2 regions of the Candidatus Thiodiazotropha sp. LNASS1 genome follow, and region 2 is predicted to be linked to the other one. Evidence: predicted binding sites of a transcription regulator. Region 2 holds the regulator's gene; the other holds the start of a gene.
The links. Region 2 encodes FNR, which switches genes on or off when oxygen is low (the NO sensors DNR and NnrR bind a similar motif). Its sites were predicted from a motif close to TTGATNTANATCAA; they were not measured.

Region 1: a site for FNR is predicted at 10,208-10,221, ahead of AB8516_RS01995 (cytochrome-c peroxidase). Genes of this name have one in related genera too.

The regions. Positions count from the first base shown of each region.
Region 1 covers NZ_OZ156465.1:471,125-487,184, reverse strand. Annotated here, with positions in the region: gene AB8516_RS02035 (DNA alkylation repair protein) at 1-110, opposite strand, end outside; gene AB8516_RS02030 (YgaP-like transmembrane domain) at 293-508, shown strand; gene AB8516_RS02025 (YaiI/YqxD family protein) at 534-983, opposite strand; gene AB8516_RS02020 (DEAD/DEAH box helicase) at 1,105-2,820, shown strand; gene AB8516_RS02015 (DEAD/DEAH box helicase) at 3,180-4,598, shown strand; gene AB8516_RS02010 (EAL domain-containing protein) at 4,584-7,802, opposite strand; gene AB8516_RS02005 (cold-shock protein) at 8,309-8,518, shown strand; gene AB8516_RS02000 (RNA recognition motif domain-containing protein) at 8,640-8,906, shown strand; gene AB8516_RS01995 (cytochrome-c peroxidase) at 8,978-10,132, opposite strand; gene AB8516_RS01990 (flagellar motor protein MotB) at 10,355-11,083, opposite strand; gene AB8516_RS01985 (motility protein A) at 11,125-11,943, opposite strand; gene AB8516_RS01980 (DUF3617 family protein) at 12,117-12,527, shown strand; gene AB8516_RS01975 (c-type cytochrome) at 12,772-13,536, shown strand; gene AB8516_RS01970 (SulP family inorganic anion transporter) at 13,612-15,198, shown strand; gene mtgA (monofunctional biosynthetic peptidoglycan transglycosylase) at 15,228-15,962, opposite strand; gene AB8516_RS01960 (GFA family protein) at 15,995-16,060, opposite strand, start outside.
Region 2 covers NZ_OZ156465.1:3,917,179-3,933,238, forward strand. Annotated here, with positions in the region: gene AB8516_RS17435 (Fe(3+) ABC transporter substrate-binding protein) at 1-691, shown strand, start outside; gene AB8516_RS17440 (ABC transporter permease) at 698-2,374, shown strand; gene AB8516_RS17445 (ABC transporter ATP-binding protein) at 2,358-3,413, shown strand; gene AB8516_RS17450 (metal ABC transporter solute-binding protein, Zn/Mn family) at 3,581-4,423, opposite strand; gene AB8516_RS17455 (hypothetical protein) at 4,872-5,111, shown strand; gene AB8516_RS17460 (LysR substrate-binding domain-containing protein) at 5,590-6,435, opposite strand; gene AB8516_RS17465 (tautomerase family protein) at 6,541-6,942, shown strand; gene AB8516_RS17470 (ribonuclease H) at 7,082-7,270, opposite strand; gene AB8516_RS17475 (LysM peptidoglycan-binding domain-containing protein) at 7,415-9,100, opposite strand; gene AB8516_RS17480 (methyltransferase domain-containing protein) at 9,289-10,050, shown strand; gene rnhA (ribonuclease HI) at 10,047-10,499, shown strand; gene dnaQ (DNA polymerase III subunit epsilon) at 10,774-11,475, shown strand; gene fnr (fumarate/nitrate reduction transcriptional regulator Fnr) at 11,624-12,382, opposite strand; gene AB8516_RS17500 (sulfur globule family protein) at 12,555-12,920, opposite strand; gene AB8516_RS17505 (CTP synthase) at 13,261-14,892, shown strand; gene kdsA (3-deoxy-8-phosphooctulonate synthase) at 14,889-15,722, shown strand; gene eno (phosphopyruvate hydratase) at 15,812-16,060, shown strand, end outside.

The DNA of each region.
Region 1 (16,060 bases), 3.4 Mb from region 2:
TCCCCCTCACCATATTCACCCTTACCGGTTTTGAAGAAGCGTTGAGAGTGTTCCGCTATTACAGGATCCGCTGAGCTGCGTAACGATTCACGCAAGTGTTTGGCGTTCATGGCTCACCCATGCATTGGTTCATTGGCAATCAGCGACATTGTAAGGAACATATCAAGCGTATGATTCATGATCGAACGGCCGATTTTATGAAAACAATTGTTAATCAGCTATAGGGTACAATCAATACACATAGAGGTTATGGTAGGCTTTTTTATAATCATTATTATCGGGAGCAACACATATGGATTTACTGAAAAAAAATGTCGGTATAATCGACCGTGTCGTCCGCATCATTATTGGTATCTTGCTGATCGGAAATATCTTCTATGGATTGCAAAGCCCAGTCGGCTGGATTGGGCTTATTCTGCTGCTGACCGGTCTATTCGCCACCTGCCCGCTCTATTCCGCACTCAGCCTCGATACACGTTCCACCAGCGAAAAGGTCGGTTTGAAATAGTCTTGGAGGCCACCAGACCGCCTGCTCAACAAGTCAGCAAGCGGTCAAGCTGATTGGCAAATGCCTGCCTGTCAGCCTGGCTGAGTGCTGCCGGTCCACCTGTTTGAATGCCACTGCCACGCAATGTATCCATGAAGTCACGCATATTCAGACGCTGGCGGATATTCTCCTCGGTATAGAGATCCCCGCGCGGACTTAATGCCAGACACCCTTTCGGTATCACTTCGGCCGCCAAGGGGATATCTGCCGTTACCACCAGATGGCCGGGCTGCGCCCGTTGTACAATGTAGTTATCGGCAATATCGAAACCGGCCCCCACCTGGACCGTGCGGATATAGCGGGAACCCGGCACCTGCAATGGCTGATTGGCAACCAGAATCAACGCTATCCTTACCCGCTCAGCAGCACGGTAAAGAATCTCCTTGATCACCTTCGGGCAGGCATCGGCATCGACCCAAATCTGTTCAATCTTCATTTTTTACGCCATTTAACCCGGTTAATTTAAATAAGCTATTGTAATCACTAGGTGAAACATTATACTGCTCCGCCCGGCCTTGCCTATGGCCATATCGCTTCGCCCCACCAGGAATCCCCCAATGTCAGACACCGACGCCCTCCACTCCAGTTTCCGTGATTTAAAGCTGCCCAAGCCTTTATTGAAGGCACTTGACGAGGTCGGCTACGAAACACCGTCGCCAATTCAGGCTCAGACCATCCCCTATATGCTGGAAGGCCGGGATCTGTTGGGACACGCACCGACGGGAACCGGCAAGACAGCTGCTTTCGCCCTGCCCCTGCTATCCAGACTCGACACCAAACAACACATCGTCCAGGTATTGGTCCTTACACCTACCCGGGAGTTGGCGATTCAGGTAGCCGAGGCCTTTCAACGTTATGCGGCCCATATCAAGGGATTTCATGTACTGCCGGTGTACGGCGGCCAGGACTATTCTGGTCAAATCAGGCAGTTGAAAAGAGGGGTGCACGTGGTTGTCGGCACTCCGGGACGGGTGATGGATCACATGCGCAGAGGGACGCTTAAACTGGACTCATTGCAAGCTCTGGTGCTGGATGAAGCGGATGAGATGTTGCGCATGGGCTTTATCGATGACGTGGAGTGGATTCTGCAACAGATCCCGGAAGTGCATCAGACAGCCCTTTTCTCGGCAACCATGCCGAAAGAGATCCAACACATTGCCCGTCACCACCTCAACAATCCCTGCGAGATCGCGATCAAGACGCGAACCGCGACTGCAGATACCATTCGACAACGCTATTGGCAGGTCAGCGGCCTGCACAAACTCGATGCGCTAACACGCATCCTGGAGGTGGAGACCTTCGACGCCATCATCATATTTGTACGCACCAAGACCGCCACCAGTGAACTGGCTGAGCGCCTGGAAGCCAGGGGTTATGCCGCCGCAGCATTGAATGGAGACATGGTGCAGAAGCAGCGGGAACAGATGGTCGAGCGCCTGAAGCGTGGCTCTCTCGATATCCTGGTCGCTACAGACGTGGCCGCTCGCGGCCTCGATGTTGAGCGGATCAGCCATGTCATAAATTACGACATTCCCCATGACACCGAGGCCTATATCCATCGCATCGGGCGAACCGGGCGCGCCGGACGTATCGGTGACGCCATTCTTTTTGTTGCCCCGCGCGAACGTCGCATGCTCAAAGCCATAGAGAGGGCAACCAGACAAAAAATCGCATCCCTCGAGCTGCCGACCACCGAAATGGTGAACAACAAGCGTATCGCCAATTTTAAACAGCGCATCAGCGATACCATTGCAGCAGGAGAACTGGAATTCATGCAAAGCCTGCTGGAGCAGTTTCAGCAGGAGCACGATGTACCTGCACTGGAGATTGCCGCCGCACTGGCCAAGCTGTCGATGGGTGATCAGTCTTTATTGCTGAAACCGGAAAGGGAGAGGCCAGCCCGGCGAGATACAGAGTCGAAGTCACAACGTGGGAAAAATGAGAAACGTCAGCGCAAACCACAGACCCGTCCCGCAAATGGGATGGAGCGATTTCGCATCGATGTAGGGCATCAACACCAGGTCAAACCCAGCAATATCGTTGGCGCAATCGCAAATGAAGCGGGGCTTGATGCTCAGTATATCGGGCATATCGATATCCATGATGATTTCAGCCTCGTCGATCTGCCGGTCGGGATACCGAAAGATATTTATCAGGATCTGAAAAGGGCTTGGGTCTGTGGCCAACGCTTGAACATCAGCAGATTGGAGCAGCCGAAAATGGGTAAAAAAGGCCTCCGCAAGGCGAAAAAACGAAACAAATCTGATCGGTGACGATTTTTCTGGTATAGTGCACCGCTTCGGGGGCGTTTGACCGGTTAGCGCCCACTAGGATAATCCGCTCGTCGAAATACCTTGAGCCGTTCGCCTCTCCCTCATCAGGGACAGCGCTTCCCGCTTATTGACAGCTATCTTTTCCAGCCCGGACCGGCTCCCGCCAGCATTGCTGTCGCAGGGAGGGCAAGACTGGAGTAACAAATAGATTCAGATTCACAACCCGACACAGGACTTCCGGTGCGGGGCCATAGGGTTGAGCAAGCAACTCCCCTTTTGGAAATCCAACAAATTAATCAAGTAACCGCTTCATGCTCCCTGTTGAAATGGAGCTACAGCAGGTTACGGAGTACTATCCCATGTCATTTGAAAATCTCGGCCTGTCGGCCGAACTTCTGCGCGCCATTCACGATCAGGGTTACACCCAACCCACACCGATTCAGCGCAAGGCAATCCCCGTCATTCTCACAGGCAGGGATGTCATGGCCGGCGCCCAGACCGGTACAGGCAAGACTGCAGGCTTCACCTTACCCCTGCTGCAGCGGCTGGCAAAAAAACCTTCACATAACGGTCAACGACCTGTTCGGGCCTTGGTATTGACGCCAACCCGGGAACTGGCAGCCCAGGTTGGCGACAGCGTCCAGACCTATGGCCGCCACACATCCTTACGTTCTGCGGTTATCTTCGGCGGCGTCAAGATCAACCCTCAGATCGATGAACTGCGCCGTGGTGTTGATATCCTGATCGCCACGCCGGGCAGGCTATTGGACCATGCCGGTCAGCAGACAGTGGATCTTTCCCAAATTGAAATATTGGTGCTGGATGAAGCCGATCGCATGTTGGACATGGGGTTCATCCATGACATCCGCAAAGTATTGGCATTGCTGCCCGACAACAACAAACGTCAGAATCTCCTCTTTTCCGCCACATTTTCCAGTGATATCAAAAAACTCGCTGACCGCTTGCTGGATCATCCCGAATTGATAGAGGTCGCGCGTAGAAACACCACCGCCGAAAGGATCAAACAGGTGGTCCATCCGGTGGATAAACGGCGCAAGCGAGAGATGTTGAGCCATATGATCGGATCGCAAAACTGGCGACAAGTGTTGGTATTCACACGCACCAAACATGGCGCTAACCGTCTGGCACAACAACTGGAGAAGGACGGTCTTAGCGCATCGGCGATTCACGGCAATAAAAGTCAGGGTGCGCGCACCCGGGCACTGGCCGGTTTCAAAAACGGTGAGATACGTGTGCTGGTAGCCACCGATATCGCCGCACGTGGCTTGGATATCGACCAGCTGCCTCATGTTGTAAACTACGAGTTACCCAATGTCCCCGAGGACTATGTCCACCGTATCGGGCGTACCGGGAGGGCCGGAAATGAAGGGGAAGCCATATCTCTCGTATGCCTGGATGAACACAAGCTGTTAAAGGATATTGAGCGACTTTTGAAACAAAAGATTCCGGAAATAGTTGTTGAAGGCTACGAACCGGATCCCAACATCAAAGCCGAGCCCATTCAGAAGCGAGGAAATGGTAATGATCGTATACAAAACAGAAAACCGAACGGCAACAAAAACCGTGTAAATACAACCAAGAAGCGATCTGTCAATAAAACCCGACAATCAGATACCCGAATTGACGCAGAAAAACAGTCCCCGACAAAAGCCACACACAAACACAAGCGCAGCAAGCAGAATGAAAGCCAATCATCGACACATCGACATTCACGGGTAAAACGAAGCAAGGAGGTAGCCGCATTACTGGGTGGTTGATATGCCAGGGTCGGTTAGATACGTTTTTTCAAATTGCTCCAGGGGTATGGGTCTACTGAAATAATAGCCCTGAAAAACAGTACATCCATACTCTAAAAGCATGTTGCGTATCTCCTGTGTTTCAACGCCTTCCGCAACAACCTCCAGATGTAACTGTTTGGCCAGATTGAGAATAGTCTCCACCAATGCGGCATCATTCGGATCGGTGAGTATATCCCGGACGAAGGAGCGGTCAATCTTAATCTCACTGATCGGCAGGCTTTTCAAATAAGCCAATGATGAATAGCCGGTTCCGAAATCGTCAATGGAGAATCTGACACCGAAATCCTTTAATTCCTTCATTTTTTCGACGGTCTCGTCGATGTTGCCGATAAGCATACTTTCCGTCAGTTCAAGTGTCAGGTTGTCCGGGTCATTGCCGCTATCCTTCACGGCCGTTCTGATCGCATCGACAAAATTCTTTTTTCGAAACTGCATGGCGCTGACATTAATCGATATGCGTGGAACCCTGTGTTCAGGGTACTGCCGCATCCATTTCAGCTGTGCCAAAAGTGATTCACGCAATACAAATTCACTGATCGGTTCTATCAGGCCACTCTCTTCAGCCAATGGAATGAATTCGTCCGGTAACACTAAAGTATTGTCACGCATGCACCAACGCACCAGACTTTCGGCGCCAACCATTTGTCCGTCTAGGTCAATCTGCGGTTGGAAGTGGACCAGAAATTCCCTCTTATCGACTGCCTGATGCAACTGCTCCAATAACCTTAATCGAGCTTCAACTTTCTGTTGCATTTCAGGTGAGAAAAACTTGATCGTATTGCGGCCGGCCTCTTTTGCCTGATACATGGCTGTATCCGCTTTTCTCAGTACATCGTCAGCCGACTCATTGTCTGTGGGGAAGATTGTGATACCAATACTGGCACTGGTTCTTATATCATGCTTTTCTATATCATAGGGAATGGCAATCGCCTGCAATAGTTTACCGGCGATAACCTGTGCGTTGTTGATGGCAGTCTCTAAATCCTCATTGGTTTCAGATAACAGGACAACAAATTCGTCACCCCCCAAACGTGCCACGGTATCTTCGCTTCGCACCGATTCCTGCATACGAACAGCCAGCTGCTGCAGCAAGCTATCGCCGACCGTATGTCCGAGCGTATCGTTAATATGTTTGAAGTGGTCCAGATCGATAAAGATCACAATGCCCAGTTTATTATGCCGCAAACAGCGTGAAACGGTTTGAGATAAACGATCCACAAGTGTTCGTCGATTGGGCAGACTGGTGAGAATATCATTGGTAGCCTGAAATTTTATCAACTCCTCATCAGCGTGTTGTTTGGTTACATCCTCAGCCATCAGCATGTAGCCATTCAAAATCTTGGATTCATCCCAGATAGGCGAGATTCTGGCATCAATATATTGTTTACTGCCATCAATTATACGTTGCAAAGAGAAACGAAACTCACCCTCTTCCCTGGCTGATTGCAACGCTTTGAACATCTGCTGATCGGCCACACTGCCCACTCCGCCGTGAAAGAAGTGAATGTCTTTACCTTCCAGCTCGTCAGGTTTCATACCGAATATCTGAGCGGCAGTTTGATTGAAATAGGTAATATTCAGATCATTGTCAGTCGCAATAAAGCCAATTTTAATCGATGCACTTAATATGCTATTGAGATAAGTGGTTTTTTCGCGCAATCCCCGTTCAGCACGTCGCCACTCGGTTATATCATGCCATACACAAAACAGTGCACTTTTGCCTTCGAAAGGTATTCGTGTCAATGAGACCTCTAAGAGGAGCGGTTTACTGTCTTTTTTTAGATGCTGCCATTCGAATCGATGATACCCATTCAAATAGGCCTGCTCCATCATGTCGTCGGCTTTACTCACAGATAGCTGCCCGTCCGGCTGCTTTTCGGGGGACAAACTGGATGGATGTACCTGTTGTATTTCATCTGCACTGCCATATCCCAACGTCCGAATTGCCGCATCATTGGCCAGAACGAACTTGTCGCTTTGAATCACTAGCATTGGGTCTTCGGAAAGCTCAAACAATAAACGGTATTTCTCTTCGCTTTCTCGAAGCATTCGCCCTTGATGAAGAAGCTGGGTAGACTGTAATCGCAGTTTTCGATTCTTACGCGAGGTTACCAGGCTATAAAAAATCAGTGTTGCAACTAATGCAATTGCAAGAAAGATAAGAATCGACAATATCGCATTACGATTATCCTGATAAAAACTGATGCTGGGGTGGAGGATCTTGGCCTTGCTGTGAATGTAGTCTGGTAAATCCAGCTTTAAGGACTCCAGAACCCTGTGATCAATTACATATTCATTCGGACTGTCGGTAACAGGCAATATTGAACTGATGGGTTGGCCGTCAAGATAATCGCGCATCAGAGCGGCGGCAGTCGATCCTTGTGCATGGCCACTGGTGACATAGCCACCCAGCACACCATCTAAGAGATAAGCATCTTCCATGCTGATAACGACATCCGCGTTGGATGATGTTATACGTGAAATTGTCTGGTGGAGATTGAGTATCTCGCCTTGACTATTCTGTAATGCACCTAAAGTAGTGAGTAGGACTACCGGCCTTTCAATCTGAGTCAAGCGACTCAAAATAATGTCCAGTCGATTATCCGCCAGATAGGTAATCTTCATCCGCGGTCGCGTCGCCATCTCCTGATGTATTTCACGTTCGATGGCCTGGTAGGTATTTGAATCGTCGCCAAGCACCACGATATGGCTTACATCGCCAAATAGAGCATCTAGTAAATCCAGATTGGGCCCAATCTCTTTTTTTTCAAAAACGCCGGTGACTCTGCTTTTGTCAAGCTTGGATTGGATCGAATAATCGTTGACTCCGGAGAAGAATAACGGTGTGTCAGGAAACAGTGCGGAGAGCTCATCTATACCAAAACTCAAACCGTTGTCATCTGTGACATACAGTACATCTGGATTGAAATCATGGTATTTCCGCTTCAGGTAATCGGCAAATCGATCTGCATAATCCTCATCATAGAGAATGCGTTTTGTGTCCAGATATTCTGTTTTTATCGTGGGTTGTAGGGTTAATCCCTGTTTTAGCCTTTCGACAAAACCTTCATGTTGCCCCTTGGTCCAGGGATATTCTTGGCTGTAGGCGTGTACAATCAGTACTCTTACGGTATCTGAGGCAGGGGCCTGTGAGACAGGCATCAACAGTGCCGCAATAATAAATACGAAAATACTTAACTTATTGATATATATAGAAAACACACAGATTCTTGCACGGTCCGCAAAATTATCGATTTAGCCAATCAATCTTCCCACATCTATATTCAATTAACTATTCTTATCGTTCCCGTCTTGGCTCAATCATCGACTTTCTATCAAAGCAGCTTCCTTAGTTACAAGCGAGTAACCCTAAAATAACCTTTTATTACAATATGTTACATATCATCACCACCCATTCGCCACAAATACATCCAGGGACCTTTCAATCGGTGGCAGCTACTCGGCGAATAAATTTTGTTGTTTGCATTTCTTTACCGGGAGAAGTATCGTGGGTGGTCTGCATGATCTTTGACCTGCCTATAACGCCTCAAATTCGCTGTCTCACTACAGATGCAACCGAATCGAGCAACATAGCGCCTGCCAAGATCCGTGGGGATGGTCCGTTTATTGTGGCGGGCATATTTGCAATTCATTGAGGTAATTTACTGATGTCAGAAAGACAGATCGGAACCGTTAAATGGTTCGACAGCGGAAAGGGTTATGGTTTTATCGAACGTGAAAACGGCAAGGATCTTTTCGTCCATTTTCGCGCTATTGCCGGTGAAGGACACCGTTCTCTGGAGGATGGTCAAAAAGTGGAATTTACCGAGGTCGAGGGTAAGAAGGGTCCGCAGGCTGATAACGTAGTTCCCCTGTAACTCTTAATTCTTCCCCGTTGCCACTCACCTTGGCATCCTGTCATATCTGCGAACCAACGGGCGATATCCGTACAGGGATGCACGGATTGGTCTTTCATCACACTTACTCAGGAATAGGTCAATGATTACCCTATCGGTTCGTGGTCTTCCCAGATCGACCACAGAAGAGAGTTTGACAGCACTCTTTACAGAATATGGCGTAGTGCGTTCTCTTAAAATAGCCAAGGACCTCTTCAGCGGTGACTGTAGAGGTTTCGCCACCATCGATATGGAGGGTCACGAAGCCCGGGCCGCAATCGCTGCACTTGATGGTAGCGATCTAGGCGGCAGTACAATTCGCGTGGGCCCGGACAGACCTAAAAAAGGAAAGAACAAAAAACGCCGCTGAGCACATCGGCTTGCGAGTCAATGCTGCATGTAACGCTGATTTGATTGCCGGGATAAAGGTGGCAGCAGACCCTAAAAGTAACCGTCGGTCAGGGTTTTCATAAAATTGACCAGATCAGCACGATCCTGATCGGACAATCCAAGACCGACAAAAGTGCCGGCATTCATTTCAGCCGCGATGTTGTCGTCATTAACTTCCGGCGTGATAAACAGGTTTGCAACCTGAATATCATAGTGCAGCACCGTCTCTTCCAGCGTGGCGTAGACACCATTGTGCATATAGGGTGCCGTCAACTCCACATTGCGCAAGGTGGGAACCTTGAATTTACCCCGTTCTCCTGCCCTGTCTGACTCAGCAATCGCACTGCTGGCTCCGAGGCCGATATCGATAAAAGAGCTGTCAGCCAGATAGGCGGGGTTATTCAGGTTAATCGGTGTTCCGATATTGTAGTAGCGAAAGTTTGTAAACAGGGATGTTTCAGGTGTGTCACCGACTGTATGACAGTTTGCGCATTTAGTCACCTCGGCATCCATGAACAGATCAAACCCACGCTGTTCCGACGCAGTCATGGTGTAGTTGCCCATCAGGTAAGCGTCAAACTTCGAACTGAATCTGTTGACCTCTGAAGAAGCTTCAAATGCTGCGATCGCGGTTGCAATGTTGTGATAGGCCATCGTTGTATCATTAAACGCATCCGCACCGAATACAGCGATGAAGTCCGAAGAGTAGTCAGAGTTTTGTACCTTTGCGACAACCTCGGCCTCGGACGTGTTATTCATTTCGACCGGGTTGAGGAAGGGCCCCTTGGCCTGTTCAACCAGGTCAACGGCACGCCCATCGAGAAACTGCCCACCCTGGTAATTGGAGTTTGTCTCCGGTGTCTGATCCTGATCCGCAACTTCCCCAAAGGATGGAGCGAAAGAGGCGTAGGCAGCGGTGGGCGCATTTCGATCACCAAATTCTCCGCCTACGGATCCCTCAGAAACCGGAGCTGTAACGCTGACACGAGGATCGGCGAAGCCGTTGTCCGGGTCGTGACAAGAGCCACATGCCTGGTTGCTGCCACTGGATAGATTGGTATCAAAAAACAGCTTCTTTCCCAACTCAGCCATGGATATAGTCGATGTATTGGTGTTATCACTGTTCCCGCCACCGCCACCACCGCCGCCACATGAAACGGTTAAGCATCCAATCAATACAGCAATGCCGACTCTATAAAATCCCATGGCTCTTCTACTCCAATAATTGCATAAATACCAAATAGCTTGGCAAAGAATCGGATATTCCAGGGAGGTTTGAACTTGACGTCGATCAAAAAACAGGGAACTAGGCCTGAGCGACGGACTAGAATGGGGAGTGCATCACATCAAATTATGAGTATAGGAATTTAAGGATGCCTCATCCATTCAGGACTCAGCCTGTATGAGACTTGAATAAGCATCTAACGGCTATTTCAAGAACTCCACGCGCAGATTGACACGGCGATTCTCGGCACGACCATTGGGATTTGAATTATCTGCAACAGGATGAGCATCCGCATAGCTGACCGAACGCAGATGTTTCGGCGCAAAACCCTGGTCCAACAGAAAACGGGTAACTGCATTGGCGCGAGCAGCTGCCAGTTCCCAATTCGACTGAAACCTGCCACCCAAAATCGGCCTGTCATCGGTATGCCCTTCCACGGCAATATCCGCCTCGCCAATCTCCTGCAGTGTCACAGCGAGCTTTTTCAATACGGGCAGGGCCTCGGCAAGCAGTTCCGCCTTGCCTGAATCGAAAAGAATCACATCGGCGATCTCCAGGGAGATCCCCTTGTCCCGTTGTACAACCTTAACCTCATCCTGGAAACGATCCTCTATCGCCGCAACCAGACGGGTTTCGGCATCAATGGTCTGTGCGGAATCAGCGTCAGTTTGAATCGATGGTTGCGGTTGTTGTACTTCAATAGTCGGCTCGTCGCTGGGAACGGCCTCATAGCTCGCCGCCATCCGGCTGTCTTCATTGGTTGTCTGGAGATGCTGTACTGCCATCTGTCCCAATAACACTACCAACATGGCCAGGATGACGCTCAGCACATCCACATAGGTCAGTAGCCATCCGCCATCGTTCTCTTCAATCTCCCAGGCATACCAGGTAGTGCCATCCAGTATTTCTTCCCTGGCTGCTTTATCGAGCATCTGGTTCTTTCCACTGTTGATGGTCATCGGTAGTCATGCCCTCAGGCCGCATGCTGGTTGGGATTTGCGATCAACTGCAACTCATGAGCCGCCTGCCGCATGTCCTGCCTGGCATTTACCTCATCCATCATTTCCCTGATCAGTTCAGCATGTTGCCGGTCGCACAACATCATGACTGCCTGGAGATGTGCGACGCGACGTGTAATCAACTGTCTGCCGCGTTGCTCGAGTTTGCTGGCTAAGGGTTTGAACACCAGATTGGCCAAAACCAGGCCATACACTGTGGTCAGCATGGCGAAACCCATGGCCGCACCGATAGAGGCCAGATTTCCGGACCCCAACCCGAATAACATCTGCACCAAACCAAGCAATGTTCCAAGCATGCCAAATGCCGGTGCATAGCCTCCCATGGCTCGCAACATCTCGGCAGGGCGGCGCAAGTGGTCCCGGTCTTCTGCAATCTGGCGCTGCAGCGTAAGCGTTACCTGGTCACGGGGAAAACCGTCCAAGATCAGTTGTGTCCCCCGGCGCAGCAGCGGTTCTGAGATCTGTTGAGTGACCGCTTCAGCCGGCCGAATTTCGCCGCGGCGGAAGTAATTTGCCGCTTGCAGAAAACGTCTGAACCCCTCTTCTTCGTCTTCCGTGTTGGCTGAGGGACGACGAAAATCGGCAATCAGCTCCCAAAGCGTCAATACGGAATTGAAGGAGTGGCTCATGATGGCTGTCAGTAGAGTACCGCCTACAACCAGGAAAAGACCTGAAATAATCGCGATCAGCCCGGAACCCGGGGCTAACAGCTGTATACTCACAGAACCCAGTACGGAGAGTGATAGCAACCCAATCCAAAGCTGAATAACCAATGCTGTTCTCCTGTTGAATATGCCCTTACCCAGTCCAACAGCAAATTGCAGGCCAAGTTTAACTTCGGAGCATTGTTGCCTTGTGAATCAGATCTCGTCATCGGCGTTCGAAACGCGATAGATTATCTGCCAGCTATTCCTGCTGACAGTTTCCAGTCTCATTGGATCTACCGATGAATTTCAGAACTATTGCTATCTCGCTCTCTTTTTTCCTGTTTCTCTCAAAGGTCAGCGACGCATCTGAGATCAATATGAATCCGGGAAAGTGGCAGTGGACAGCGGTACTGAATATGCCCGGCATGCCGATACAGCTGCCACCCACTTCCTATACAACCTGCATCACCAGGGCCGATTTCGTACCTAAGGAGAGTCAATTGGGAAAGGCTTGTGAAAATATCGAGCTCACCACAGAGGGGGATAAGGTGTCGTGGAATATTAGCTGCACCAAAGCGGCAGGTGTAACCAGAAGCCATGGAAGTATCACCTACCATGGTGATAGCGCCGAAGGTGTAATCAATATAGATGTGGAAGGTGTGCAAGTGAGTTCAAAGACCATTGGAAAGCGCTTAGGACCCTGTGATTAGAGTCATAAAGGTGAACTACACCAGACTCTGAAGCTTATATCTAAAAAAACCACTTTAATTATGGTAAATTCCTCCCACTCACCTGCCGCCTGCCAGGCTGCAGGTCACTTGGACACAGGTTCTAACATACCATGCATCTGTTATTTAGAATGTTTATAACACATTGAATAGCAAAAACATTATTTTACCGCGACTGGTTCGTCAGGTATTTGAATCCGGCCGATTTCTACACCCATTTATACTTATGTTTGGGCTGCTCGCTATCGAGCCTTTAGCAGCAGGCACCCCCGTCCCGATCGAAGAGTTACTCAAGCGGAGTTACCTGGACGATTACCATAGCAATGTTGTTTTCGGCTATCGCATCATCACTGAAACCGAACGCTTTGGCGCCCGTTATTCCGGCAACCAATTACGTTGCAGTAACTGCCACCTCAACGCCGGACGGAAACCGGATGCCATTCCCCTCAATGTTGCCGGTATGTACCCGAAATGGCGCAGTAAGAACGGGCGTCGGAATGGTATAGGACTGCGTATCCGTGAGTGTTTCGTCTATAGCCTGGATGGCATCATGCCTCCGGAGGACTCGCCGGAGATATTGGCTGTGGCGGCCTACATCTCCCATATCTCCTATGGTGAAATGATAGGCGAGGCACCACCGGGACGCGGGGTACCCACCCTGCCCGACACAGGCTATGACCCGAATCCAGCCAATGGCAAGGCCATCTATGACAGTAAGTGCGCCCTATGCCACGGCAGTGACGGCCATGGCATTCCAGGTATACCGCCGTTGTGGGGAATGGATGCATACAATAAAGGTGCCGGCATGGCCAATACCAAAAAGGCGGCCGGATTCATCTGGGCGAACATGCCCCTCGGACAGGAGCGTTCCCTGACCCATCAGGATGCCCTGGATGTATCGGCCTACATCAATATGCAGATCCGGCCGGGCGATCCCCGGCGAAGTAAAATGTTGAAACTCTTTGAATCCATCTCCGGACTGGTGGAGTAGATTGAGCTGCCGGAATAGACACGAGGTTAAACCATGGAATTTTGGGCCTGCTGACACTCGGCCAATGATAGTGATATGAGATATCTGCGACTGTTGTCGGAGTTAATTCCATGGAGGCCATCTCAAGCAGGAGAGCTGAAGCTAACGACAGAGGCGTTTGCCGCTGTTGTCGCAGCCATATTGGTGATACCCCAGGGCATCACCTTCGCCTATCTGGCAGGACTACCGCCTGAATATGGCATCTATACGTCGATTTTCGTAACCCTCTTCGCCAGTCTTTTCGGCACCAGTTCGATGTTGGGTGGACCAAACACCGCGGTTGCCGTATTGATCGGCATAACGGTAGCGCCTTTCGCAGGGCGTGGCAGCCCGCTCTATATCGACTATGTGATACTGCTCAGCCTGATGGTTGGACTGATTCAACTATCAATCTGGTTACTCAGGGGCGGCAAATATTTTCAATACCTAAGCCCGGCAGCCATAACCGGCATCACGGTCGGTGTAGGTATCATCCTCATCCTCTCATCTCTCGACGGTATGCTGGGGCTTACCCCATCGGGGACCCTTTTCTTCTTCGAAAAACTCTTTGTCATGGCTGATGATTGGCAGTCTTTGATCAATCCCTACAGCTTTACCATCGGTATCACAACTGTGATTACAGGAATCATCGCAAAAATCAGGTTCCCCCGGTATGCAATCCTGATCGCCATGGTTGTCGGCTATGCCGCAGGCCTGCTTGTGATGGGTATATTCACTCAAGTCGATACGGAAATAGAATTGCTTGGACATATACCCTTTCAGGCCCTGCCTCTCTCAAGCCCGAAGATGGATCTCGAGTATCTGCTGGTGGGATTGGCCATGTTACCCAATGCCATTACCATAGCGCTCATTGGACTGGCCCAGTCAATGGTGATCATCAAACACCTGCGCAGTGACACCGACCAGTCAATCAACCTGGATAAGGAGGTATTCGCTCAGGGTATCGCCAATACCCTCGCTGCCTTCTTTTCGAGCTTCGCAGGTTCCGGCAGTTTTAACCGAACAGCCTTGAACATGTCGTTGGGGGCAGCTACGCCCCTGGCCGGTATACTCTCAGCATTTATCGTTTTCATCCTGATTGATACCCTTGGCACCCTGCTCACCTATCTGCCGATGCCGGTTATCGCCGGCACATTGATGCTGGTGGGTATAGGTATGATCAAACCCGGAGAGATCGCCCGCCTGTTTTCCTGGACCGGCGAACTGTTGGTCTTTGTCACAACATTGTTCGGAATAGTATTTCTCGGCCTGCAAACCGGTTTGATCATTGCATTTATACTGTCGCTGATCCTGTTTGTTCTATCCGCTTCAAAACTTGATATTAATATTAAGAAGGAAGACGAATCGGTTCAGATCCGCGTCGAAGGCCATCTGTTTTATGCCTCAATCGATCAATTGAGCAGTCTGCTCAAGCGCCATCGATACGATAGCGTGCTTCTTGACTTGAGCGTGGTCTCCTATATGGATCTTTCCGCCACTGAAGCCCTGGCGAAGGACCTGCAAAATCGGGATACCGCGGAAACAACCTTTGTTATCGTCCTGACATCGCGGAAACTGCTTGATCATTTCCAGCAGCGTTTAGAGGGTATGCCGGTAGAGTTTGTCTTTCAGCCATCAACTTAGGCCCCGTGGACGACACCAGGCTCGTGGATTCAACCGCCGGTGACGGGCAGTAACCAGACATATCCCAGTCGATCCATCTGTTGCTCAATCCACACTGCCCGTTCACTGACATAGGGTGTTGGCGGTTCTGCACGGTAGCGCCAGGGATTGGGAAGAAGCGCCGCCAATCTGGCCATTTGATTATGCGATATCTGATCCAGTGGAAGCTGGTACCAATATTCGCTGGCGGCGGCAACACCGTAGACACCAGGACCAAACTCTACAATGTTCAGGTAGACCTCGAGAATTCTACGCTTACCCCAGAGTACTTCAAGCACAAGGGCAAGACCTCCTTCAAGCAGTTTACGGCTCCAATCCCGACGCTGCCAAAGAAAGAGATTTTTTACCGTCTGCTGAGTCAGGGTGCTGGCGCCGCGTAGCGCCCTACCTCTTTCAGCCTCTTTCAGGACCTGTTGAACCGCGTTGAAGTCAATTCCCATGTGACGGGGATAATTCTGATCTTCCGCTGCCACCACTGCCAGTTGCATGGCGGGCGGTATGTACTGCAGGTCCCACCACTCATGTTTCGATACAATTGATTGGTTGACAGGGGGATTGAGTTCTCGTTGAAGTTTCCACGACCATGTCGGCGGATCAACGAAACGGAATATCAGTATCAATGCGAAAAGCAACATCGATGATGCGAAGAAGAGTAGAAAGACCCACCTCAACAATCCCTTGTAAAAACGCTGGAATTGTCCTCTTTTGCCTCTTTTACGGGCCATTTTGCACTTTACTGATTGTGAACGCAGATAAATTAAAGCAGATGCTTGCCATCAAACAGATCGTACTCCATTGAAAAGGGATCGATCCCCTCAATACA
Region 2 (16,060 bases):
TTTTCGCGATCCGGATAGCCACTGGTACGGCCTCTCATTGCGGGCTCGGCCCATCCTGTATGTCAAAGGAAAGGTGGATCCGTCGAGATTATCGACTTATGAAGCACTGATAGATCCTGACTGGGATAACAGAATCTGTATCCGCTCGTCCGGCAATATCTACAATCAATCCCTGGTGGCTTCGATGATCGCCGCCAATGGTGCGGAAGCGACGGAGACCTGGGCCAAAGCCTTCGTCAAACAGTTCGCGCGTCCACCCAAGGGAGGGGACCGGGATCAAATCAAGGCTGCTGCGGCCGGCTTGTGTGATATCGCCATTGCGAATACCTACTACCTTGCCGGCATGCTGACCTCCAAAGACAAGGCGCAACGCGATGCCGCGGCGAAACTGGCAGTCTTCTGGCCGAATCAGCAGGGTCGGGGTGCGCATGTGAATGTGAGTGGAGCGGCCCTGACCAAAGCGGCAAAAAACAGGAAAAATGCAATCAGGCTGTTGGAATTCCTTGTCAATCGTGACTCTCAGGCCTGGTATGCTGAGGCGAATGGGGAATATCCGGTTCGAACAGATGTGGAACCGAGCGAACTCCTCAAAGAATGGGGCGATTTCAAGATGGACCGGCTCAACCTGGCTCAGCTGGGTCTACTCAATCCGGATGCACTGCGAATGATGGATCGGGCGGGATGGAAGTGATCTGAGGTGCGATCCACGGCCAACCGATTTTCCTGGCCCCACCTCTCCATCAGGCTGAATGGGTGGAGTGTGGCGGTACTCTCGTTAGCACTTTTGCTGGCGGTGCCTGTGATCGTTGTACTCAGCTATCTTTTTGAACCTGCCGGTGAGGTCTGGCGCCATCTGGCTGATACGGTTTTACAGGACTATGTCATCAACTCCCTGCTGTTGATGGTTGGTGTGGCTATCGGTGTGTTGTTGTTGGGTGTCAGTACGGCCTGGCTCACCAGTATGTGCCAGTTTCCAGGGAGATCGGTGTTCGAATGGGCATTGCTGCTGCCGATGGCGATACCCGCCTACATCATTGCCTATACCTATACCGGTCTGTTCGATTTTGCCGGACCTGTGCAGACTATGATCCGGGAGTGGACCGGCTGGGGTTACGGCGACTACTGGTTTCCTGAGATCCGTTCCATCGAAGGTGCGGCATTGATGCTCGCACTGGTGCTCTATCCTTATGTCTATCTGTTATCGAGAGCCGCCTTTCTGGGGCAATCGATCTGTGTGCTGGATGTCAGCCGTACCCTGGGCAATGGTCCCTGGCGGACTTTCTTTACGGTCGCTCTACCCTTGGCCAGACCCGCAATCGTGGCGGGTCTCTCACTGGCCCTGATGGAGACCCTGGCCGACTACGGTACGGTGCAGTATTTTGGCGTCTCGACCTTCACCACTGGAATATTCCGTACCTGGTATGGCTTAAACAATGCGGCCGCAGCGGCACAACTCTCAGCCATGTTGTTGCTGGTGGTTTTCGCTTTGATCATTCTGGAAAAAATTTCCCGCAAACAGGCGCGCTATCACCATACCAGTCAACGCCATCAGGCATTGACCCGCTTCGAGTTGAATGCCAGGCAATCGGTGATGGCCTTCCTGATCTGTTCAGGGGCGTTGTTGTTCGGGTTCATCCTGCCCGCAGGCCAGCTATTGTGGTGGGCATTGACCACCGCAGAGGAGAATCTCGATAGCCGTTTTTTGAATCTGATCACCCATACAATCGTGTTGGCGGGTACCGCTTCGCTGCTGGCACTGATGTTGGCGCTGTTGCTGGGTTACGGGAAACGGCAACAGAAGAGCTGGTCGACCCTGTTTGCGGTGAGGCTGGCGGGGATGGGCTATGCCATTCCGGGTACGGTTATCGCCATCGGTGTCATGATACCATTTGCCGCCTTTGACAATGTGCTCGATAGCTGGGCTAGAGAACAGTTCGGCTGGTCAACCGGGCTGCTGCTGAGCGGTACCTTGATCGCCTTGGTGTTCGCTTACCTGGTACGCTTTCTGGCGGTATCCCTGCAAACGGTTGAAGCGGGATTGGGCAAGATCCGGCCGACCATGGACGAAGTGGCTCGTTCGCTGGGTACCGGTTCCGGGGAGATTGTGCGCAGGGTGCATATACCGATGTTGAAAGGGAGTCTGCTGACAGCCCTGTTGCTGGTGTTTGTGGATGTTTTGAAAGAGCTGCCCGCTACTCTGATATTGCGCCCCTTCAATTATAATACCCTGGCTGTCAGGGCCTATGAATTGGCCTCTGACGAACGCTTGGCGGATGCCTCATATGCAGCGTTGACGATTGTTGTCGTGGGTATTCTCCCGGTGATACTGTTGAGTCGTACCATAACCCGGTCTCGCCATGCCAAATCAGCTTGAAGTCAGACACGCCAGTGTACAATATGGCCGCCAGGTCGTGGTGGACGATGTCAGCTTTGAACTGGAGAGCGGTGTTATAGGTTGTCTGCTGGGGCCGAGCGGCTGTGGCAAAACCAGCCTGCTGCGTGCCATTGCGGGATTCGAACCCTTGGTCCAGGGAGAGATTCTGCTGCATGGGCGTCAGGTCTCACGTCCGGGGCACACACTTGCCCCCGAGAAGCGCCGGGTTGGTATGGTGTTTCAGGACTTCGCCCTCTATCCCCACCTTACCGTTGGGGAGAATGTCGCCTTTGGACTGCGTGGGATCAGTGGTAAGTCACAACGACAACGACAACGACAACGAGTTGGCGAGTTGTTGGTGTTGGTCGGTCTCAGCGGCCTGGAGGATAAATATCCCCATCAGCTTTCCGGTGGGCAACAACAGCGGATTGCATTGATCCGGGCCATGGCGCCAAGACCGGAGATACTGCTGCTCGACGAACCCTTTTCCGGTCTCGATGTGGAGCTGAGGGAACAGTTAGCGGGAGAGGTTCGGGCGATATTGAAAAGAGAGGGTGTGACAGCGATCCTCGTGACCCACGATCAATTGGAAGCATTCGCGTTGGCTGACATCATCGGTGTATTGGGTAGCGGGCGTTTACGTCAATGGGACAGCGGCTACCACATCTACCACAAGCCGGCGGATCGATTCGTGGCGGAGTTTGTCGGACAGGGCGCTATGATCCCGGGTCGGGTATTGGCGGGTGGTCGTATCGAATCGGCACTCGGCACCATGTCCGCCGATTTCAAGCGGCAACACCAGGCAGGGGATTCAGTTGAGCTGTTGCTGCGTCCCGACGATATCATTCATGATGACGAGAGTGACTTTAAGCTGAAGATCGTTGGTAAGGTTTTTCAAGGCGCCGAGTATCTCTATACGCTCTCCCTGGATGACGGCACCGAGTTGCTCTGTCTGGTGCAGAGTCATCACGATCATGCGGTCGGTGAAAGGATAGGCGTGCGTCTTGCCGTGGATCATGTAGTGGCATTTCCCGGCTGACTGTTCACGCAGGCCCTGGGAAATGAAAAATTAAACCGGCGTGAGCAAAACGAACCCAACCACCAACACCTCAACAGTCGAAACTTTTCAGCCGCTTTTGTGATTTACCTGCCCCCATTCCATGGCTCTGCATGATGTGTAATCGACGGGTGTGTGGTCCCGCCTCATCAGCTTCTTTGGTACTGATTGTTAAGTACTTCAACCCTGGTTTTGATCCTGTGATGTGAATTGACACACTGGTCTAGATGTTTGGCGCGGTTGAGCAGCGTTTGAAAATAGAGATCCGGGCCAGGGGGCGGTGGCGCAATCTCGCTCTGTCTGCAAGTCTTGAAGGAGCGGTTGGATACTTTCTGCAGGCCTTCATTTGAGCTGCCGGCTTGCTTTATATCGCGAATGAAGCGGTTAATGAAATAGGGATCAAATGTATCCGCGATCTTCGAGGATACAGCTCCAATGGGCGCCAACTGTTTAGAAATGTCTTGCTCTACTTTTTTAATCCTTTTCAGCAGTGCGATTTCATTATCCAGGTAACGCTCTGTATTGTCTGGATCGATCCGCACCAGTAACGGCGTGATCTGTTTGACTGCCATAATGGCGATACGTGGATCACTCCAGAAATGGAGATCGCGGGAGATTTGTCGCTGGTCGCCGATCTCCTCATAGTCCCTTTTCAACAGTAGGGGGAGTGTATTCGAGAGCGTCATAAAGTGATCGGCTATTGGCGGAAATTTATCCAGGGCATGCCCGACGGATTTTTCCAGGCCTGATCCCACCCAAATTACCAGGTCGGCGCTCAGCAGCCCGCTCGTTTGAAAGGGATCCAAATCTCCCGCCATATCTGACTCGCTTTGAAACAGCAATATTGGTTCAGCTGCTCCCTGCATTAAAGCGGCCACAAGGGAATGTAATTCAGGCAGTGAGACAACCACTCTTGGTGCTGCGTTGAGTGGATTGATTAGAATTAAGGTAACAACCAGGACTGTAAGCTTCAGCCGCACTATTTTTAGCATCTCTTCATCCTCAGGGTATTTTTGGTCAATACTCACAATCAAGAAGTGTGCCGTAAAAATAAATTTCATAAAAACAATGATGTATGTTTTTTTACTTACTTTTTTAGTGTGTCAGAAGACGCGTAATTGAGTGAAATGCCATAGACATATAGTTGGAGGTCAATCCGACATTCGGTAATGGATCCATGAAACTGAGATTGCTGAAATAAGCTGGGGACACCGAGCAGGTAAATTGAAATACAACATTATATGAGGCAAACAACTAACCCTGTATTTATCTCGAATTTGTTCTATAAGAATCCTAACCACTGATTAAACTTGGCAAGGCTGAGGAAGTCATAGAATAGTAACCACACCGCAACGAGGATCGCTGAGTGATCTTTCGTGGCAGAACCGCATTCTCTCGTGACGCAAATAGCCATCGACTGGAATTCCGGCCGAAACGATCATGGGTATCGAGCAGGATGGGTGCAACCATACCGGCGATGTGTTTCGCCTATTGAATGGGGAGCAACACATCAGGTGGCCCCGGAGAGATGAGATGATAACCGATCAAATAACGCGGACGATTCGTAAACGATTTGCAACACTCCCGAATTGGCTGCAACATTTGACCGCTGCCAGCTTTCTGTTCTTCCTTGCCAAAGGCTTGCTCTGGATTGGCTTGGCAGCCTGGGTGATTTTGTGACCACCCATCGTTTCATCTTTCGATCAAGGGTGATGGAGGGAGCCTTCACGTCAGGCTGAATTGTATTTGGGAGCAGCTGGTCATGCCGATGGCCCTAGCAAGCCGCAAATAGACGCATCTTATGAAAAGTCCGCAAATATTCGCAAATAAGCACCTTTTTCAGCAGTTTAAACCAAGAGTGACGGTGAGACACTCCTCACTCGTGCCGAGTCACACAAGCTGAAGGATAGGTTCTATACAATCCATCCCAGTGGAGAGTTTTAAAGTAGATTTACTTATTCGCTTTCATTTGCGGACTTAGAACTGTTTTGCGAGTATTTGCGGCTTGCTTACACAGACACCTCAGTAAGGGTGAGGTAGGTTAAAGCACATAGCTGAGAATGGTGGGTAATCAGAAAACTAAAAACCTTTCTGAAGTGTTCATGGTTAACAGGCCTACGCTTTTCCATGGCTGAGCATGAAAGGTAACAAGGATTGCCTAAACCACTATATCCTCAGTCTTCAAATATTCACGGATAATGATATCGAGTGCATTGAGCGCATCACTGCTGCGGAACGAATTTCGGTAGAGGGCCAGCTCCACCGGTTTGAGTGCCGGCAGTGGTGATTTCTCAGAACCCTTTGCGGCAAGTCTTGCCGTGACTCCCAGGCCTGCCTCGACTGCGGCGAGAATACCAGGCAGGCTGGGGCTGGTATAGGCAACCCGCCAGGGGATACCGGCCTGATCCAGTGCGCCGATCACCCTGGAGCGGAACAGACAGGGGGGCGCAAACATTACCAGGGGCAGGACTTGAGAGGGCTGCCATAGGAAAGGTTTTGGTACGATCCACTGAATTGGAATGAGTCCCAGACATTCGCCCTCATCGCCGGGACTTTGAAATGCAACAGCCATATCGAGTTGCTCAGCATGGATCGCCGACACCAGACGTGAACTGGTATCTATCTGAACATCGAGGCGTACCGCCGGATGGCTGCGGGTGAATTGCGCCAGGATGGCCGCCAGGCCTCGGTCGGCGAAATCCTGTGCGACTCCCAAGCGCAGGTGCCCTTGCAACGGGTCTGGCCGCAGTACGGACGCAGCCTCATCATTTAAATCCAGGATACGTCGTGCATAGTTAAGCAGCAGTTCGCCCGACTCGGTCAGAATACGTCGGCGGCCGGACTTCAGAAACAATGCAGTGCCACTCGATTCTTCAAGGCGTTTCATCTGCAGACTGATTGCTGACTGTGTGCGATGTAAACGCTTCGCAGCTTGAGAAAAGCCGCCATGATCAGCAATGGCAACCAGGCTTCGCAACAGGTCGATATCAAGATTCTGCGCCATAATTCATAAGTATTGCAAATGTATTAGTTAAATAATAGTCATTATATTAATGTTTTCACTGTTGCTAGTCTGATCATGTCGCCACTACAGATTTCGGAGTAACCAATGCCAGTTATCGTAATCGCACTTTCAGGTAGGCAGCTGCCCCTGTTGCAACAACAGGATTTGCAGCGAATGACGACTCGTCTGATTGAGGAGATCATGGGTAAGCGCCGATCTGTAACCGCGGTTATGGTGCAGTCGCTGCCATCCGCAAATTGGGCGATTGGAGGGGAAGCGCTCAACGACCATCTGCGCGCCGCCCAGGTGGATATCACCATTACCGCCGGTACAAATACGGCTGAAGAGAAGGCCGGCATGATCGATGCGGTCCATCAAATGCTGAATGACCGAGTGGGTCCACTCGCCGAGGCGAGCTATGTGGTCATTCATGAAGTGGCCGCGGATGCTTGGGGGTATGCGGGACTTACCCAGCAGTCGCGTCAACAGATGAGGCAGTTGATATGAATCGGGAGTTTAAGGCGGAACCAAAGCGACGCGAAGATGGGAGTCTCGATATCGAACACTACTTGCAGCTGGGCCGCTTTATGCGTGCAACGGCCTTGATCAGGGGGTGGATGAAAACGGTTAAAAGGTTGAGGCCGAATCAGCAGGTAAACAGGCGATCAATAGCATCCAGCCCTTCCTGCACGATCTCATCCAGCTCTTCCGGATCGTCATCATGTTCATAGGCAAGCATGGAATAGGTTGCCAGTGATTTCAGCCCAAGTGCGATCTTTTCCACATCGACAAGGTTTAACTCGACCCCATCTCTTAAATGGCACTCTTCACTCATAGGAAACATCTCGTAAATACTGCTTAGCTTACCGATACTCTGACAGGCGCTGGTCTGCTGTCAAAAAATTAGGCGCTTTTATTGATGCAGATCAAGTGTGAAACATATCTGGCGCTTTCGTTCCGGCTGCACAACCCTGTTGCCTCAGAGGGTCTGTTCAGTGACATCCACATAGAGTTTAAGTCGTTGACCAGGTTGAAGATATTTGCTTCCAAGCGTGTTCCATCGCTTGAGATCGGCTACGGAAACCTTGAAGCGCTGAGCGATACGGGAGAGTGAGTCACCGCGTCTGACTCTATAGTGCAGCCTGCTCTGTGTGCCTGATGGCTGTAGGTTGAGAAGAGAGAGTTCTGAAGCGGGGGCCTTTTTTACCCAGATGACCAGTGTTTGCCCCGGCTTGAGGGGATCACCCGGGGCCATTCCGTTCCAGGCTGCGAGTTTACGATGACTTACGGAATGGAGCTTGGCTATCTTCCACAGGCTATCGCCCGGTTTGACTGTATAGTGTTGTTTGTGGCCATTGCGGGATCTGTTTTGGATTGCCGCCTTGCGTTGCTCGGCGCTGAAGGTGTATTGGTTGAGTCCCTTGCTGGAGACAGGGATCAACAGGTGCTTTCCAGCACGGATTTTGCTGCCTTTGAGTTTGTTTATCTGCCTCAACACCTTAGTGGTCGTACCATGTTTACTGGCGATGACACTCAGTGCATCCCCCTGCTTGATTTTGTAGCGTTTCCATGTCAATCGCTCTTCGGCGGGGAGCGTCTCGAGTTTTCGCAGAAAAGTCTCAACCTTGTCCAGTGGCAGGCTGAGTCTGTGGGGGCCGTCTGGGTCGGTAGCCCATCGGTTCAGGCCTGGGTTGAGGAGATAGAGATCCTGAATGGAGAGATCCGCCATCTCCGCCGCCAGGGCGAGATCGAGCTGAGACTGGATGTCGACAGTGGTGAAATAGGGTTCATCAGCAATGGGTAGCAGTGTAGCTTTGTAGCGCTGTGGATTCCTGAATATCTCAGCCAATGCCAGCAGGCGGGGTACATAGGCGCTGGTCTCATCAGGTAATTTCAGTGACCAGTAATCGGTTGGCTTGCCACGTTTTTGATTGTGTCGAATCGCACTACGTACCGTCCCGGCCCCCGAGTTATAGGCGGCAAGCGCCAATTCCCAGTCATTATTGAACTGACGGCTGAGCGACTGCAGATAGTCCAGTGCCGCATGGGTTGAAGCCACGATATCCCGCCGACCGTCATACCACCAGTTCTGTTTCAACCCGTAATAACGACCGGTGGATGGGATAAACTGCCACATACCGGCAGCGCGCCCCGGTGAATAGGCAAACGGCCGATAGGCGCTCTCGACGGCGGGAAGCAAGGCGATTTCACTGGGGATGTCCCTTTTCTCGATCTCCTGCAATATGAAATGAAGATAGGGTTGTGAACGCTCCTGAATGCGTTGAATATAACCTGGATGCTTTTTGTACCAGTTCAATTCACGGTCAATGCGGTGATTATGGGGAAAGGTCAATCGATAACCATCCAACATCCGGCTCCATAGATCGGCAGGTTTTTCTGCGAGCGTCAATTCCGTGACGGCGGCCTGCAGCTCCTCGGCGATTTCCGGCAGCTCATCGGCAGTCATGGTGCTCTCGTCAGCACTTGGGTGGGTTTGCAATACTTGCGTAGCGGCCGGGGAGAGGGGGACCTGCTGCAATGCGGTCGTCGCCTCCCCATTGGGCAGGCTTTGACAGGCAGCGAGTAGGCAGGTGGCGAATAGATTCATGATACGCAGAGGCGACTTGAAAAACGGCATCGATCTTTTAAGGCTTGTTGTGGACATACTCTATATCGGAGGAAAATAGTATCAGAGCCGCGTATCATTTCCATGGCCGGTACTCCAAATTGTGTGGTATCCCGTGGTTCTGTCCTCGGGTATACCGCCTGATAACCTGAGACCTCGTAAGAGGCGTACTGAACTACACAGATTACCTGACAGTTATGTCGGTGGTAAAGTCGATACCTTGATATATGAGAGAAAATAAGCTGTTGAATTTGGGATCTTGTAGGCAGAAACAGCTACAAACATGGTTCGAGAGTGACTTGGGCAAGCTGTTGGCCGAGCAGGAGGCGGAATGCCTGGATCCCAGGATTGCCACGCTGTTCGGCTATCATGTGGTTCAGCTCGGGCTTCCCTGCAGGAATCAGGATTTTCTGAGGATGAGCCCTGCGCGGAACCGGGTGGTCATGGGCAGCGGAGATGATTGTACAGGCATCGATCTGCAAGCCGACAGCCATCACCTGCCTCTAGCCAGTGACAGTGTAGATGGGATGGTATTGCCCCATACCCTCGATTTTACGGCCGATCCCCATCAGGTGTTGCGTGAGGTTGAACGGGTATTGATCCCCGAGGGCAAGGTATTGCTCTGTGGTTTCAATCCCTGGAGTCAGTGGGGATTGTGGCGTCTGCTGCGTCTCAGGTCTGCCACGATCCCCTGGTGTGGTCACTTCTTCAGCGGAAAGCGGATCCAGGATTGGTTCTCATTGCTCGGCTTTGAATTGGAAGAGGTGGTTTATCTTCACTTCCGTCCCCCGGTCTCCAACTCACCCATCATGCAGAGACTGGCCTTTATGGAACGATTGGGTAAAAGGATCTATCCACTGTTTGGTGGTGTCTATGTCATACTCGCGGTCAAGCGGGAGATCACGATGACTCCGCTACGGTCGAAATGGCGGGTGAAAAAGCGGGTCTTGCCGACTGCCGCAGAACCGACGATGAGAAAAATTGAATGACTCAAGTTGTAGAACTATATAGCGATGGCGCCTGTCGTGGGAATCCCGGTCCCGGTGGTTGGGGGGTGGTCTTACGCTACGGTCGACATGAAAAACAGCTTTTCGGTGGCGAACATGAGACCACCAACAACCGTATGGAACTGATGGCGGTTATCCGTGGCCTGCAGAGCCTGACGAAAAGGAGTCGGGTGAAAGTGACCACGGATTCCCAATACGTGAAAAACGGAATCACCCAGTGGATTTACAATTGGAAACGGAATGGCTGGAGAACGGCAGCGAAAAGACCGGTCAAGAATGCCGACCTGTGGCAAATGTTGGATACAGAGGTCAACAATCATCAGGTGGAGTGGGCCTGGGTCAAAGGTCACTCCGGCCATACCGAGAATGAACTGGCGGATGAATTGGCTAACCGCGGTATCGAGGAGTTAGGGCTGGTCGACAGGTCCTAGGGCCTGTCGACACTAATCCGGTCGGCTCTGTTGCGTCTGAAAAAGCGCCAATCAAGGCGCGAGGAGAGAAGTTTGGTGTTTCCAAATGAACAACGAGCAACGCCGAGTGGCGCTTTTTCAGGCGTAACCCGCAGGGCTGGGGCTATTTTTCCGCCCAGCGGCGTTATCATTCGCTCATGTAGAATAACTACACATCACTCATTCTGCCTTGCTGGGCAAAAAAATAGTCCCAGCAGAGCCGATCGGATTAGTGTCAACAGGCCCTAGTGAACTGATGCGACAGATCGTACTGGATACGGAAACCACAGGATTGGAACCGGAGCATGGACACAGAATCATCGAAATCGGCTGTGTGGAGATGGTTGATCGTCGATTGACCGGTAATAATTTCCACCAATATCTGCAACCTGAACGGGAGATCGATGCCGCTGCCGTAGAGGTGCATGGCATCACCAACGAATTTCTTGAAGACAAACCGAAATTCGGGGATGTTGCTCAGGATTTCATCGACTACGTGAGAGGAGCGGAGCTGATCATTCATAACGCTCCATTCGATGTCGGTTTTCTCGACCATGAATTTCACCTCATGGAGAGTGCTGCGCGAATCGATAGTTTGTGCGCGGTTACTGACACCCTGGTGATGGCGAAAAAGATGCACCCGGGTCAAAGAAACAGCCTCGATGCGCTCTGTAAGCGATACGATATCGATAATTCACACAGGGAATTGCATGGAGCGCTTCTGGATGCCGAGATTCTGGCTGATGTCTACCTGATGATGACCGGGGGGCAGGCTTCGCTGATTTTGGACGGAGTAGCCAACGATGAGTTTGGTGATAATTCTGTCGATAGCATTCAACGTCTGCCTTCGAACAGGCCAAAACTGAAGGTGGTTCACGCTGACCAGCAGGAACTCGCGGCCCATGAGCAGCAACTGAAAGCCATGGGTGAGGCCTGTATCTGGTTAAAGAAACACTAGGGCCTGCAAACACTCATCCAATGGGCGCATCAGGCGCAATCCGAAGGGCTCGCTCGAGCTTTTACTCCGCCCTGCGGCGTTATCATTCGCCCATTTTCCTTGCCGGATGAAAATAAAGTCCTGGCAGGGCCTATTGTGCTTACAGGCCCTAGACTCGCGACTGACTCGATTTTGTCCTGTCCGTACCCTGAACGATTTCGTAAAGCCGGGGAATATCCAGCAATTGAACGTGCTTTCTCTCGACATGCAGCAGCTGCTCGTCCTGGAAGCGGGTGAACAAGCGGCTGACAGTCTCTACCGCGAGCCCCAGGTAGTTACCGATTTCGTGACGCGACATGCTGAGAAAGAAATCACTGGCTGAGAATCCGCGCTGTTTGAAACGTTCGGAAAAGCTGAGTAGAAAGGTGGCGAGCCGTTCCTCGGCGCTCTTTTTGCCCAGTAGAGTGAGCATCTCCGTCTCCTGGCCGATCTCGCGACTGAGCAGGCGATACATCTGGTGTTGCAGGCTGGGCATGATGGAACTTAAAGATTCCAGTTGAGAGAAGGGGATCTCACAGACCGCAGTGGTTTCGAGCGCGATTGCGGAGCAGTTATGATTGTTGTCCTGGATGGCATCCAATCCTATCAGTTCCCCGGGGAGGTGGAATCCCAAGACCTGTTCACCACCATCTTCATTGGGTGAATAGGTTTTGACTGAGCCACTGGTGATGACCCGGAGGCTGTGGAACTTGTCGCCACCACGGTAGAGATGATCGCCTCGGTGATAGGGACGTCCACGCTTGATAATGGAGTCGAGACGTTCAATGTCTTCTGGGGTCAGTCCCATTGGTAGGCATAGGGTCGAAAGACTGCAGTTTTTGCAGGCGACCTTGATATTTTCAAATGAGACAACTTTTCTGCTAGTCAAGGAACCGCTCCAGCTAAGGGTGCATTCTTGTCAGATGCTTCTTCTCACTTCTATTTTTCCAGAAGTTCTTGATCCGGATCAAGTAATTTTAAACATTTAATTATCTTAGATCATATTGCATAAAAAAAGCCGGCCATTAGGCCGACTTTTTTATGCGCTATAAGCTGGCCGCTTACTTAGCGGGTGCAGCAGGTGCCGCAGGCGCAGCAGGCGCAGCAGGCGGATAGCCGTATGGTGCGCCGTAAGGTGCGCCATAGCCGCCGTAAGGTGCACCGTAGCCGTAAGGTGCGCCGTAGCCGTATGGGCCGTAGCCATAGTAATCACGGTAGTAGTTGTTGCCGCGACCATAACCGGAACCACGGCCGCTGCCACTCATGCCAAAGCTGAAATCGCCGGAGCCATCGCCCCAGCCGTCGCCCCAGCCATCGTTATTCCAGCCACGGTTACCCCAGCCTGGACCACCACCCCACCATGCAGATGCGGTTGTGGAGACAGCTACGAGAGCAGCGACGCTCATGACCTTAGCAAATTTCATCATGCTTTCTTCCTCTTTAAAGATTGATTTTTATTACTGCTTTTTCTATTGAAAAACAATTAGTTGGTCGTTACGTGTTGTGGGTGTATAGAGGCTGATCCCGAGCCTGTTTTAATGTGGTTGGGTCTCGCCGAGTAACTGCCAACTGGTCTCTGTGGTTGTAATTTGCGGAAATCGCCAATCGATTATAGACCCTGGGGAGATAGAATTAAATGATATTCTTGAGCAGTCGCATGAGAGATATCCCATTAGTCCCACATTTATACGATTGAGAGAGGCGGTCTGATCTGTTACTGTTCCCTTCCGTCCGTTCCCCTTATCCAGCACGTTAACTAGAAGTTTCATGACTAGATTTATATTCATCACGGGCGGTGTTGTCTCCTCCCTGGGCAAAGGAATCGCATCCGCATCTCTGGCTGCACTGCTTGAGGCCCGCGGGCTCGATATCACGATGATCAAGCTCGATCCCTATATCAATGTTGATCCGGGAACCATGAGTCCATTCCAGCACGGTGAGGTCTTCGTTACCGATGATGGGGCGGAGACAGACCTTGATCTGGGACACTATGAGCGCTTCATTCGCAGCACCATGGGGCGAAACAATAATTTCACGACCGGCCAGATCTATGACAGTGTGATTCGTAAGGAGCGCAAGGGCGAGTATCTGGGCGGTACAGTACAGGTAATCCCACATATCACCAATCAGATCAAAGAGAGCGTGTTATTGGGTGCCGACGACAATGATATCTGTCTGGTGGAGATCGGCGGAACGGTGGGTGACATCGAGTCGCTGCCCTTTCTGGAAGCGATCCGCCAGATGGGGGTCGAGTTGGGACCGCAGCGGGTGATGTTCATGCACCTGACGCTGGTGCCCTATATCAAGGCCTCTGGTGAAATAAAGACCAAGCCGACACAACATTCGGTGAAAGAGCTGCGCTCCATCGGTATTCAACCCGACATTCTGGTATGCCGTTCCGAGCAGCCGTTGCCTGAAAACGAGCGCAAAAAGATCGCGCTCTTCACCAACGTACCCGAAAAAGCGGTCATTTCGGCGGTAGATGCTGACTCGATCTACCGCATTCCCGTGCTGTTGCACGCCCAGGAGATGGACGAACTGGTCAACCAGCGATTCAACCTGGATCTGCCGCCAGCGGACCTCGCTGAATGGGAGGCGTTTCTGGAAGGCCTCGACAGCCTGGCTGAAGAGGTCAAGATCGCCATGGTAGGAAAATATGTTCATCTTACAGAGGCTTATAAATCGCTCTCTGAAGCCTTGGTACATGCAGGCGTCCATACCGGAAATCGGGTTGTCATACACTATGTGGATTCAGAGCAGATCGAGCGGAGCGGAACCGAGAGTCTGGAGGGAATGGATGCCATCCTGGTACCTGGAGGCTTCGGTAACCGCGGGGTTGAGGGCAAAGTCACCGCAGTCCAGTATGCCCGCGAAAACAGAATCCCCTATCTGGGAATCTGTCTCGGTATGCAGGTGGCGGTGATTGAGTTCGCACGTCATGTCGCCGGATTGGAGGGAGCGCACAGCACCGAGTTCAAGCGCGACACGCCACATCCGGTTATCGGCCTGATCACTGAGTGGCTGAATGCGGACGGCAAGGTTGAGACACGCAACGAAGAGTCTGATCTGGGTGGAACCATGCGCCTGGGTGGACAGCAGTGTCAACTTGAGCCCAACAGTAAAACCCATCATCTCTATGGCCAGGAGGTCATTACCGAGAGGCATCGCCACCGCTATGAGTTCAATAACAGCTATCTGGACAATATTGTCACGGCAGGAATGAAGGTGTCGGGCCGCTCTGTCGATGGGCGACTGGTTGAGATAGTCGAGATCCCTGAACATCCGTGGTTCGTGGCCTGCCAATTCCATCCGGAATTCACCTCCACACCGCGCTATGGCCATCCGCTGTTTTCCGGATTCATCGAAGCAGCGAGAAAGCACCGGGATGGCACGGCATGAAACTCTGTGGCTTTGAGGTTGGGTTGGACCGGCCGCTCTTCCTGATTGCAGGTCCTTGTGTCATAGAGAGTGAACAATTGGCGCTGGATACCGCCGGGGAACTGAATATGCTGACCCAGGATCTCGGTATCCCGTTCATCTACAAATCCTCCTTCGATAAGGCGAACCGTTCATCTGCCGAGAGTTTTCGCGGACCGGGTTTGGAGCGGGGATTGGAGATTCTGCAGCGGGTCAAATCGTCGATCGGTGTCCCGGTATTGACCGATGTGCACGAAGATACCCCATTGCAAGAGGTTGCGTCTGTTGTGGATGTTCTGCAGACCCCGGCGTTTCTCTGTCGTCAGACCAACTTTATCGGAGATGTGGCCCGGCAGGGTTTGCCGGTGAATATCAAAAAGGGACAATTCCTCGCGCCCTGGGATATGACGCATGTGGTCGAGAAGGCGACGGCCTCGGGTAACGACCGGATCATGGTATGTGAGCGGGGTGTCTCCTTCGGCTACAATAACCTGGTTTCGGATATGCGCTCCCTGGCGGTGATGCGTGAGACTGGATGTCCTGTGGTCTATGATGCCACCCATTCGGTTCAGTTGCCGGGAGGCCAGGGTGCCAGTTCAGGAGGCCAGCGTGAATTTGTGCCGGTACTGGCGCGGTCAGCGGTTGCTGCAGGTGTCTCTGGTCTGTTCATGGAAACCCATCCACAACCCGATAAGGCGCTGAGCGACGGGCCGAATGCATGGCCACTGCCTAAAATGAGGGAACTGCTCGAGACGCTGATGGAGATCGATCACCTGGTAAAGGGGAAGGGTTTTGCTGAAACCTCCCTGTGACGCTGTTACAGACACCTTGCCGTAACACGATCCGATTAACTGATATCACCCAATTTAATTACTGAAAGTACACAGAATACGGAGACAATATGTCTGAAATTGTTGATGTTCGTGGTCGAGAGGTCCTCGATTCACGGGGAAATCCGACCATCGAGGCCGACGTGATCACTGCGGACGGCGCCATTGGCCGTGCGTTGGTGCCATCGGGCGCCTCTACCGGCTCCCGTGAAGCCCTCGAACTGCGTGATGGCGACAAGGGGCGCTATTTGGGCAAAGGTGTTTTGCAGGCGGTATCCCATATCAACGGGGCCATCAAAGAGGCGCTGATGGGAATGGAA